3 regions of the Clostridium sp. HMP27 genome follow, and region 1 is predicted to be linked to each of the others. Evidence: riboswitches for the same ligand, from Rfam matches in the RefSeq annotation. Region 1 holds a riboswitch; each other region holds the start of a gene.

Evidence for each region. A riboswitch is a leader RNA that binds a small molecule or an ion and turns the genes downstream of it on or off. The one in region 1 is predicted to bind cyclic di-AMP.
Region 2: another riboswitch for cyclic di-AMP. It lies ahead of DP68_RS04195 (cell wall hydrolase); the one in region 1 lies ahead of DP68_RS08265 (C40 family peptidase).
Region 3: another riboswitch for cyclic di-AMP. It lies ahead of DP68_RS09985 (cell wall hydrolase); the one in region 1 lies ahead of DP68_RS08265 (C40 family peptidase).

Annotation. Positions count from the first base shown of each region.
Region 1 covers NZ_JMFY01000017.1:110,278-113,563, reverse strand. Annotated here, with positions in the region: gene DP68_RS08275 (anti-sigma factor domain-containing protein) at 1-182, shown strand, start outside; gene DP68_RS08270 (hypothetical protein) at 293-1,027, opposite strand; gene DP68_RS08265 (C40 family peptidase) at 1,308-1,913, opposite strand; cyclic di-AMP (ydaO/yuaA leader) riboswitch at 1,917-2,064, opposite strand; gene DP68_RS08260 (lactate utilization protein) at 2,234-2,872, opposite strand; gene DP68_RS08255 (GNAT family N-acetyltransferase) at 2,844-3,286, opposite strand, start outside.
Region 2 covers NZ_JMFY01000007.1:38,083-41,368, reverse strand. Annotated here, with positions in the region: gene cdaA (diadenylate cyclase CdaA) at 1-89, opposite strand, end outside; gene DP68_RS04200 (hypothetical protein) at 253-1,245, shown strand; cyclic di-AMP (ydaO/yuaA leader) riboswitch at 1,273-1,395, shown strand; gene DP68_RS04195 (cell wall hydrolase) at 1,399-1,926, shown strand; gene DP68_RS04190 (NAD(P)/FAD-dependent oxidoreductase) at 2,000-2,863, opposite strand; gene trxA (thioredoxin) at 2,892-3,209, opposite strand.
Region 3 covers NZ_JMFY01000018.1:172,625-175,910, reverse strand. Annotated here, with positions in the region: gene DP68_RS09995 (peptide MFS transporter) at 1-670, shown strand, start outside; gene DP68_RS09990 (DUF1294 domain-containing protein) at 893-1,168, shown strand; cyclic di-AMP (ydaO/yuaA leader) riboswitch at 1,363-1,487, shown strand; gene DP68_RS09985 (cell wall hydrolase) at 1,491-2,225, shown strand; gene DP68_RS18930 (DUF3298 and DUF4163 domain-containing protein) at 2,463-3,200, opposite strand.

The sequences.
Region 1 (3,286 bases):
ATAACAAAAAAGATGATATTAAAACAGAAACCAATGATAATAAAAATAATGGTAACACTAATAGTAAGAATGCAAAAGATGCAACCTCGAAGAAAAATTTTGATGAAAGCAATAATTCTAACTCCGAATCTAAAAAAAAAAATAAAACTCCTTCAGATAAGTCCTTAAAAAAGGAAAAATAAAAAATGCGAGCATTTTTAATCTCTAATCACAATTGCTAAAAGACTATATAAATCTATGTTCTAGCAGTTGAAGATTAGAGATTATTATTAATTTAAAATGCTTCGCATTTTTATTTCATTTTTTGAAGTATAGAATAGATAAACATATAATTTTCTGCTGTTTTATCATTGCTTAATTCATTTGGCAATTTTCCCACTTTATCCTTTAATTCATTTAATATTTTAATATTTGGACTTTCTTGATCTACAGCCTCTAATGATTTGCACCAATTCTTAAAGTCTTGAGTTTGTATTGCCTTTACATTCTTTTCAGATAGTTTCCCAAGGACTTGTATATATCCATTTAATATTTCACTTATTTCCATATCACATAAATTATTTACCTTTATTTCAAACTTCATAGTTGAATTTGATACTTTATTAGTATTTAAAGTGTTTATTATGACTTTTGCAGCATCCTCTGTATATATACCTAGAAAAACTCTCTTATATTTATCATCACTTATAACAAATGGGTTCCCATAAGAGCTTAATTGACTTCTAGTCTTTTCTACACCAGTTTCATTCCCAAACATTCCACCCTGTATTGCCACATAAATAAAGCTATTATTACTTATTATTGATTGCTTAGGGGTTTCACCCTTATTATTTATATTTTTATCATTAACTTTAGTTTCTGTAACCTTTCCTTGTGTTTTAATTATAGAGGAATTCTTAATAAATAATTTGAAGAATATACTTCCTATTAAGAATGAAAGTATAAGTATCATTATAAGTATAATAAAAAAAATAACATTATCTTTTCTTTTTCTCTTTAAATCATATCTTGTATACTTTATATTCACCACTCCCTCTTAAGTATTCAATACATTGAAACCATTACTAAGATATCCTCCACCTTATTATAAAAAGCATATATAAATTTTGCTCATATGTTACCTATATAATAATATTATACTTTACTTAAAATTATGATTAAGAGATTCTATCATTAAATATTTAAATTTAACTTCCTAATCATTTAGCACTAAACTTACTACTAATTTGTAATATATTTGTCCTAAATAAAATAAAAGTCAGTTAAAAACTGACTTTATATATTAATCATTACTTATTATCTATTATTTATTGAAGTACCCTTCTAGCTCCTGCATATCTGGAAGCATAATAACTTCCTGAAAGACTGCTTACGATAACTTTCCCACTTCCTGATGATGCATGAATGAATTGTCCTCCACCTACATATATTCCAACATGTGAAATTGAGGAATCTGTATTAAAAAACACCAAATCTCCAGGCAATAAACTTTCTTTAGATACAGCTTGTCCTGTTGCAAATTGAGTTCCTGTATAATGGCCTAAATTTACTCCAAATGCTCTATATACATACAAAGTGAATCCTGAACAATCAAAAGCTGATGGGCCAGCTGCACCCCAAACATATGGTTTTCCCATAAACTTATATGCATAAGACACTACATCTACTCTTCCGTTTGAGCCTCTGCTTACAGTAGCTTTCTTAGCAGTTGCTTTAGCAGTTGGATTTACAGTTTCTTTTTTAGGTACTACTATGACTTTATTCCTGTTAACTGTTGCTGCACGAACAGCTAAATTTTTAGAAGTTAAATTTACTGAATCAGCTTGTACGCTATTATTTTTTAGCGCTCCTAGAAATGTTAATGATAAAAAGAAAATTACACTTACCACTATACTTTGTCTTTTGTTATTCATTTATTATCCGCCTTTCTTTGCCTCCGAAGTTAGCTGACGGGTTCGGGTAAAGGTACCCCTACTTAATATATTTAATAGTATACTAAGATTAACCCCAATACATTGGTTCCTCCGTACCCAGATATTTTCCGGGATTCAGCTTATTTATATAGTTTATATTTTCTTGATTTTCATGAGTATTATTATATATGATTTTATCGAAATGATTAGTTTGAGTCTATTTCATATATTTCCTTGTTTTATTATACATGATTTGTTAATACTTAGTCAATAAAAGTTAACACTTTTTTTTAAATTATCTGTATATTTTGTTTATTTTTTTAAAATCCTAAGTCTTTGTTTAATATAATAACCTTTATTCTATCATTTCTTTGTTTTTTCATTATTACATAATCGCAACAAATTCTATCATCGCTATTACAATCCATACAATATCCAACTTTTGCGCATGGGGTATTTTTATTTAACTTTTTTGCATTTACAGGAGCTGCAATTTTCTTTACTCTCTGTTCTGCTTCCTTTAAGTCTTTTACTATTTTATTTACACCACATACTACAATAACTTGATCTGGTCCAAAAAGCATAGCTGCTACCCTATTACCATTTCCATCCACATTAAATAATTCTCCATTTTCCGTTATGGCGTTAGAACTACATAAATAAGTATCGGCACAAAAGGCCTTTTTATTAAGTTCTTTTCTTCCCTGAATTGTTAAATTAGAATCATATCTATCTAAAAATGTGAAATTACCGTTTCTTAGATAATCTATTACTCCTGTTTCCAATAAAGTCTCAGAACCTCCTACAGATACTACAGTCCCCTCTTTTATTAACTCATTTAACTTTCCAATTAGTTCTACTTCATCCTGCACTAAAACTGCTTCCATATTATTTCTTTTTAAATTTTCAATAGTTCTTTCTATTAACTTTTCATTTCTCCATTGCATAAATTTGTCCATTATTATACCTCCCTAAGGATTTTTTTAATATAAACATATTGCTTCTTTTATTATTTGCCTTATAAAGTTCTTCGGAAACTCTTATAACTTCGTATCCATTTCTAGTCCAAAATTTCAACTTAGAACCATTCTCTTTTATAATGCGTGTATAAAAATCTCTTACCCCATACTCTTCTTTTAAATAAATACTCAATTTTTTTAAGATTATGCTTCCTATTCCCTTGCTTCTCATAGACTTATTTAAAGAAATAGACCATATCCATGCTTCATGAGGATTCTTAAATTCAACTCTACCTTTTATAATTCCTAAAATCTCATGATTTTCTTTATCATTTATCTTCAAAAAGAACTCATTTTCACTTACATAATACTCCAAAAATTTTTCATAAATATCTCCTACTTCCAATTCTTCCT
Region 2 (3,286 bases), on a different contig from region 1:
TAAAAGAGATATGATACCGCCAAAATATCTAATATAGAAGACACATTTATATTTTTTATTGAATTTATCATCACCTGTAATATCTCCAATGCTTCTTCACCTCCTTATTTCTTTAATTACATTAATAATTATACACTATACTTAGTAATTTTTATAATTTATTAAGTAAAATTTATTAAATTATTAATAAAATTTTTTAGAAGTAATTTTATTAAATTGTAATGAATATTATAACTAGAAGGGGGGATTAAAATGAAAAACAAGAAGCTTATTATAGGCATAATAACATTTGCCCTATTACTAATTATAGGTAATATACTTAACACCTATTCATTATTAAAGAATTTTACTAAAGATAGCCCTAAAAAAGTATTACACATTAGTATAACCTCTATTAATAATACTAATAATAAAACTTGGAATTTAACAAAAGAACAGAGCATAGATATAGAAAAATCAAGAGAAGAACTCCCAATCATAGTAAAGGAATTAAAAGAAGTTAAAAATAACTTAAATAATATAGAAGCAAATACTATAAACGCTACTGAATATAGCAACTTATTACAAGGTCTAAATTATAATATACATATATACGAACAACTTGTTGCTATATTTGCTAATCCTCAAGGTGGAGATATGGACAAGGCCTTAATAACCTTAAAAAATCTTAATAATAAATGTCTTTACCACTATTCACTTTTCCATACTAATAGATTAAGTATTTCATTAACTGATAAAAGTAAAACTTATATAAATAATTGTATCTCTTATATAGAGGACCTTATTAGAATTAGAAAAACTAATGAAATTAATACTGCGCAATATAAAGAATTTATTGATTCTATGGATGAAATTTTAAGTTCCTTTATAGATATAAAAATGAATTATAATGATTACGTTGATAGATTAAACAAAAACCTCAGTTTAGATTCATTGATGGAAATAGTTGATTCAAATGTAGAACAAGTTCAAGGGATAAAGACTGAGTTCTCTAAACTAACTGTCCCTTCTAACTCCGTATATATATATGAATTATTTTTAACTACTTTAAATAACTATATTTCATATATACAAAGCTTTAAATTAGATGTTATTTCATATCAAAATCAAAAAGAAACATCTAATTATACTAAGGAAGTAACTTCTACTTATAACGAAACAGAAGCATCCTATAATACACTAAATAATAACTTTAATTCTTTTGTACAATCCTATGAAAAATTTAAAGAAGATACTATAAATTAATATGTATTTTTTATGATTTTTCGGGCACAATATCATTAGCCTAAGTAAAAAAACACGGGGGAACCAAGTTTTGGGGTGAATCATATTTACTATGAAGGTTAACCTTTACCTAATCCGTCAGCTAACCCCGTCGGTAAAAGGAGCGAAATACATATGAAAAAGATAATCAGTATAATTTTAACTTCTTATCTTTTATTATTGTCCAGTACTACAAGTTTGGCTGCTATGCCTCAACCTGATATAGATTGTGACTTGTTTAATGATCAAAGTATTGCAGTGGAAGTTTTTGGAGAGAATAAAAGTAAAATTTATATAACTAGTGAAGATATATATCTAATGGCTCAAGTAGTTTATGCAGAAAGCCGCGGCGAGCCTTATGAGGGTAAAATTGCTGTTGCATCTGTAATATTAAACAGAGTAAAAAATCCTGGTTTCCCTAAATCTGTGTCAGGTGTAATAAAACAACCTTATGCATTTTCTTGTGTGAAAAATGGAGTTATCAAATTAACTCCTGATAAAGATAGCTTTAATGCAGTTACTGATGCATTAAAGGGTAAAGATCCTACAAATAAAGCTGTATTTTTTTATAACCCCAAAATAGCTACCTGTGGCTGGATGAAAAATATCGATAAAAGTAATAAAAAGGTTATAGGTAATCATGTATTCTTTGTAGTAAAATAATTTTACTACACTAACTTAAATAAGCTTAGCCTATGAGAAGTTTCTCATAGGCTTTAAAGCATTGATTATAAACTTATTTTTTTAACGAATCGATATATGAAACAGCATTTAATGCTGCTACTTGGCCTTCTCCAGCAGATTTTAGATACTGATACGGCTTTCCTGCACAATCTCCTGCTGCAAAGCATCCTGGTATATTTGTCTTCATTTCTCTATCAACTTTTATATGCCCATTCTCCATTTCAAGTCCTGGTACTAACTGTGATGGCGATACGCTGTCCTTTAACACAAATAATCCATCTGTTTCTAATTGAGAAGTCTTTAGAATAAGTTTTTCTACTTTAGCTTCTCCTTGTATTTCAACAGGATTATCTTCTATTAATTCAATGCTATTTTTCAAATCGTATTGCGCCTTGTACATAGGTACATAGTTTACCTTAGAAGCTAACTCACTTACAAAATTGGCCTCTTCTTCTGCTTCTCTATTATATCCTATAATAGTTACAACTTTTCCCTTATATAAGGGTGCGTCGCATGTAGCACAATACCCTACTCCTCTTCCAAGTAACTCTTCTTCACCTTTTAATGGTTTTGTAAATTCCATTCCTGTTGCGATTATCACAGTAGTAGCTTCATAGGTCTTATCATTAGCCATTACTGCAAAATAATCCCCCATTCCATAAACTGCTGTAATTTTTTCAGTTGTTATCTGTATGTCCATTGAGTTTAAATGATTCTTAAAGTTATCTTTAAGTTCTTTTCCAGTTACATCATAAAACCCTAAATAATTATTTACCTTAGGTGCTTTAATCAGCTTATTACTTAGATTTTCAGTTCCAAATATAATAAACTCCTTATTTCTTATCTTAGCATTTATAGCTGCAGAAAGTCCCGCTGGTCCGCTTCCTATTATAGCCATATCATATCTTTTAGTCATTTACTACACCTCTTTTTATCATATAGTATTAAAAATTTCTTTCAATAGCCATCTTTATTGCTTGCTTTGGTCTAAATCCAACTAAGTTTTCAACTATTTTCCCACCCTTAAATACAAGCACTGTTGGTATGCTTTCTATTCTATATTGGCTTGAAACTGTTGGATTCTCATCCACATTTATCTTTACAAACTTAGCCTTATTTTTTAACTCTTGAGATATTTCGTCTATTACAGGTCCAAGCATTTTACAAGGACCACACCAAGGTGCCCAAAAATCTACTACAGTTATAATATTTGATTTTAAAACCTCATCTTGAAAGTTGTTGTCTTTTATTTCTTTTACCATCCTTACTCCTCCCATATACCCCCAAAGGGTATTATATATTATAATTTTATATCACTTTTTTAGCCAAGTCAATACTA
Region 3 (3,286 bases), on a different contig from region 1:
AAATAGACCCCTTACAAAACAAGAAAAAAATAGAACCGCAGTTATATTTATACTAACAGCATTTGTTGTATTCTTTTGGGCTGGATTTGAACAAGCAGGAAGTTCTCTTACTATTTACACAAAAGATTATATAAATAGAAATGCATTTGGAATGGAAATACCAGTATCCTGGTTCCAATCTTTAAATCCTGTATTTATAGTTATATTAGCACCAATTGTATCTAAAATTTGGATAAGCCTTTCTAAGACGGAACAAGGAGACTTGAAAGTACCTGCAAAAATGGCTCTAGGTATGATACTTCTTGGAGTAGGTTTCCTACTTATGGTAGGAGCAGTACTTGAAAGAGGTTCAGCTGGAGATAATACTTTAGTAAAAGCTAATTTAATGTGGCTTGTAGGAGCTTATTTTCTTCATACCCTTGGAGAACTATGTTTATCCCCAATAGGATTATCTATGGTAAGTTCACTTGCCCCAATAAAATATGCTTCTTTATTAATGGGAGTATGGTTAATGGGCAGCTTTATAGCTAATATAGCAGCAGGATATGTGGCATCCTATGTTGAAGTACTTGGACATCTACAAATATTTGGTGGAATAGCAGCTATATCTATAGTACTTGGAGCAGTATTATTAGTTTTAAGTAAAAAATTAGTTTCAATGATGGAATAAGAAGGTTAGTGTGTGTAATTTGATGGATTACACACACTTTTTCTGTAAAAATTATAAATTATTTCAAATACAGATAACTTCTAAATGGACTAAGACATATTTTTATAAAAAGTGATATAATTATAAATAGATACAGGAAAATTTCTAATAGGTTATTAATTTATACTAAAATTTAAGATTACTGATTACTAATAGGCATTCAAATCATGTAAGGAGATATATATGTATTATATTTATATTTTTATAGTCGTAAACATAATAAGCTACTCGCTTATGGGGTGGGATAAATACTGTGCAAGAAAGCATAAATGGAGGGTGCCTGAAAAGGTATTATTTGGGTGGGCATTTTTATTTGGAGCTACTGGAGCATACCTAGGAATGAAGATATTTCATCATAAAACTTTGCATAATATGTTTAGATACGGCTTTCCAACTCTTATGATTACACAGTGGGTTTTGATTATAATTTTTTTATTAAAATATCATATGATATTTTAATAAAAATGATTTGCTTAAAAAGGCATTTATATAAATGTCTTTTTATTTTCGCAAAAAACTTATATAAAATTTAAGTTTTTTACTATATTTTATTAGAAAAATCTACTGTAAACAATACCAGTGAAATCAATGGGTTAAGGCAATATGCCAGTAATTTCATATAGACAACTTGTATAATAGACTATAGAATGTAACTTACAAAGATGCCGAATCTCCTTTATGGAGTACGGGGGATATCCTATGGGGTGAATCTTTTAAAAGTAGGGTACCTCTAACCCGAACCCGTCAACTAACCTCGGAGGCAAAATGGAGGTATAAAATTATGAAAAAATTAAAGGTATTTGCTTTATCTATGATTTTAGTTTTAGGATTAAGTGTTGTGATTTATAATACTAATGCTAAAATGGCTAGTAATCAGCAGAGAAAATATCAAAATCAAGAAATGGTGACATTGTCTAATAATGAAGGCAATACGCATAAGGCAGTTAATGAAGATAAGGAAAATACAAATTTAAAAACTGTAAGATTTAATAATGCAGATGAATCTGGAAATTTAGATAAGAATAAGGGGCAAAATGTAAATAGTTCAAATAAGACGAATGCTAATGCTAAAACAGTTAGTACAGTTTCAAAAGCACAACCAAAGGCAAAAGCATCAAATAAGGTTACTGCAAGTAGAGGAAATCTTAAGGCAGCTATATCATATAATGCAAAAGAGTTAGATCTTCTTGCAAGACTTGTTAGAGCAGAAGCAGGGGGAGAATCTTATAGTGCACAGGTGGCTGTAGCAGCAGTAGTTATAAATAGAGTTAAAAGCTCAAAGTTTCCAAATACGATAAATGCAGTTATAAACAGTAACAATCAATTTACACCAGTACAAAATGGACAAATTAATAAACCTGCAACAGATGCTAACAAAAAAGCAGTACAGGAAGCCTTATATGGAAAAGATCCAAGTAATGGTGCATTGTTTTTTTATGATACAAGTTGTACAAGTAAATGGTTATTGTCCAAGCCTATAAAAGCTAAGATAGGTAAAATGGTTTACGCATATTAGAAAAAGTGCGACATTTTAAGATAATGTTGAACTAACGTATGGGATTTGCATCTAGGAAAGCGTTCATTTCGCTAAGAGCGGCTAATATTTATAAATTCAAAATATCTAAGCCTCCCAAACTCGCTGTCGCTCAGACAGTAGGAGGCTCTTAACGGTATTTTCAATTTATAAATAAAGCTGCTCTAAAGCTCATTCAATGCTTTCTACGATGCAAATCCCATACTTATATGCTCAACATTAAAAATATCGCAATTTTCTTAGAGGAATTGTAAATTCTTGAATGCCTAATACATAGGAACCTATTTCATAAGGTTGAAAGTAAATTACAAGGTTACTACCATCAATATAAAAAGGTTGAGTATTACTTATAGTTTTAAATTCTGTTATTGGAATAGCTCCAGGAACAGAATTTTTTTTGTTTATTTGAAGCTGTATTTCCTTATTAATTAAGTCAATGTAATTTGTGGTTGGCTTAAATAATTTTCCTAAAGTAATGTTTTCACTAGTCTTTAAGTTGAAATTATAAGGTAGTTTATATGAAATGCCATGAGCGCCGCCAGTATATTCGTAATACATAATAGTAAGGCTTAAGAATGAGGCATTTGCATAATGAACATCATAAGTTGTTTGTACAGTATAAGGGTTAGTTAAGACGCTATTGTTCATATCAGTTTTAGCAAGTTTTTCTGTTTTATTTTTAAGATCACAAATAGAATTTAATATATATTTATTTATTTTATCTTGAATATTTTTGTCCTTTAAATTATTTAATGTAGGTATATTCAAATCCACTTCAATATAATCTTCCTTGTAATTTATCTTTGTAGTACTTATAGGTGTATTATTTGTATCATATAAAAGCGTAGAACTTGATTTTAGTTTTGCGGAATGGGCATTAACAGGATGAATGATATTTATGATTAAACTTAACAAAGTTAGTATTAAGGCAGAAAATACAAGTAAAGATTTTTTCATTTAATCACCTCAAAAGTTACGTCTTCATAAGTTAGCATTTGTCTTATTAGATTTATTATGTATGTATAATATTCATGATTTGCAAA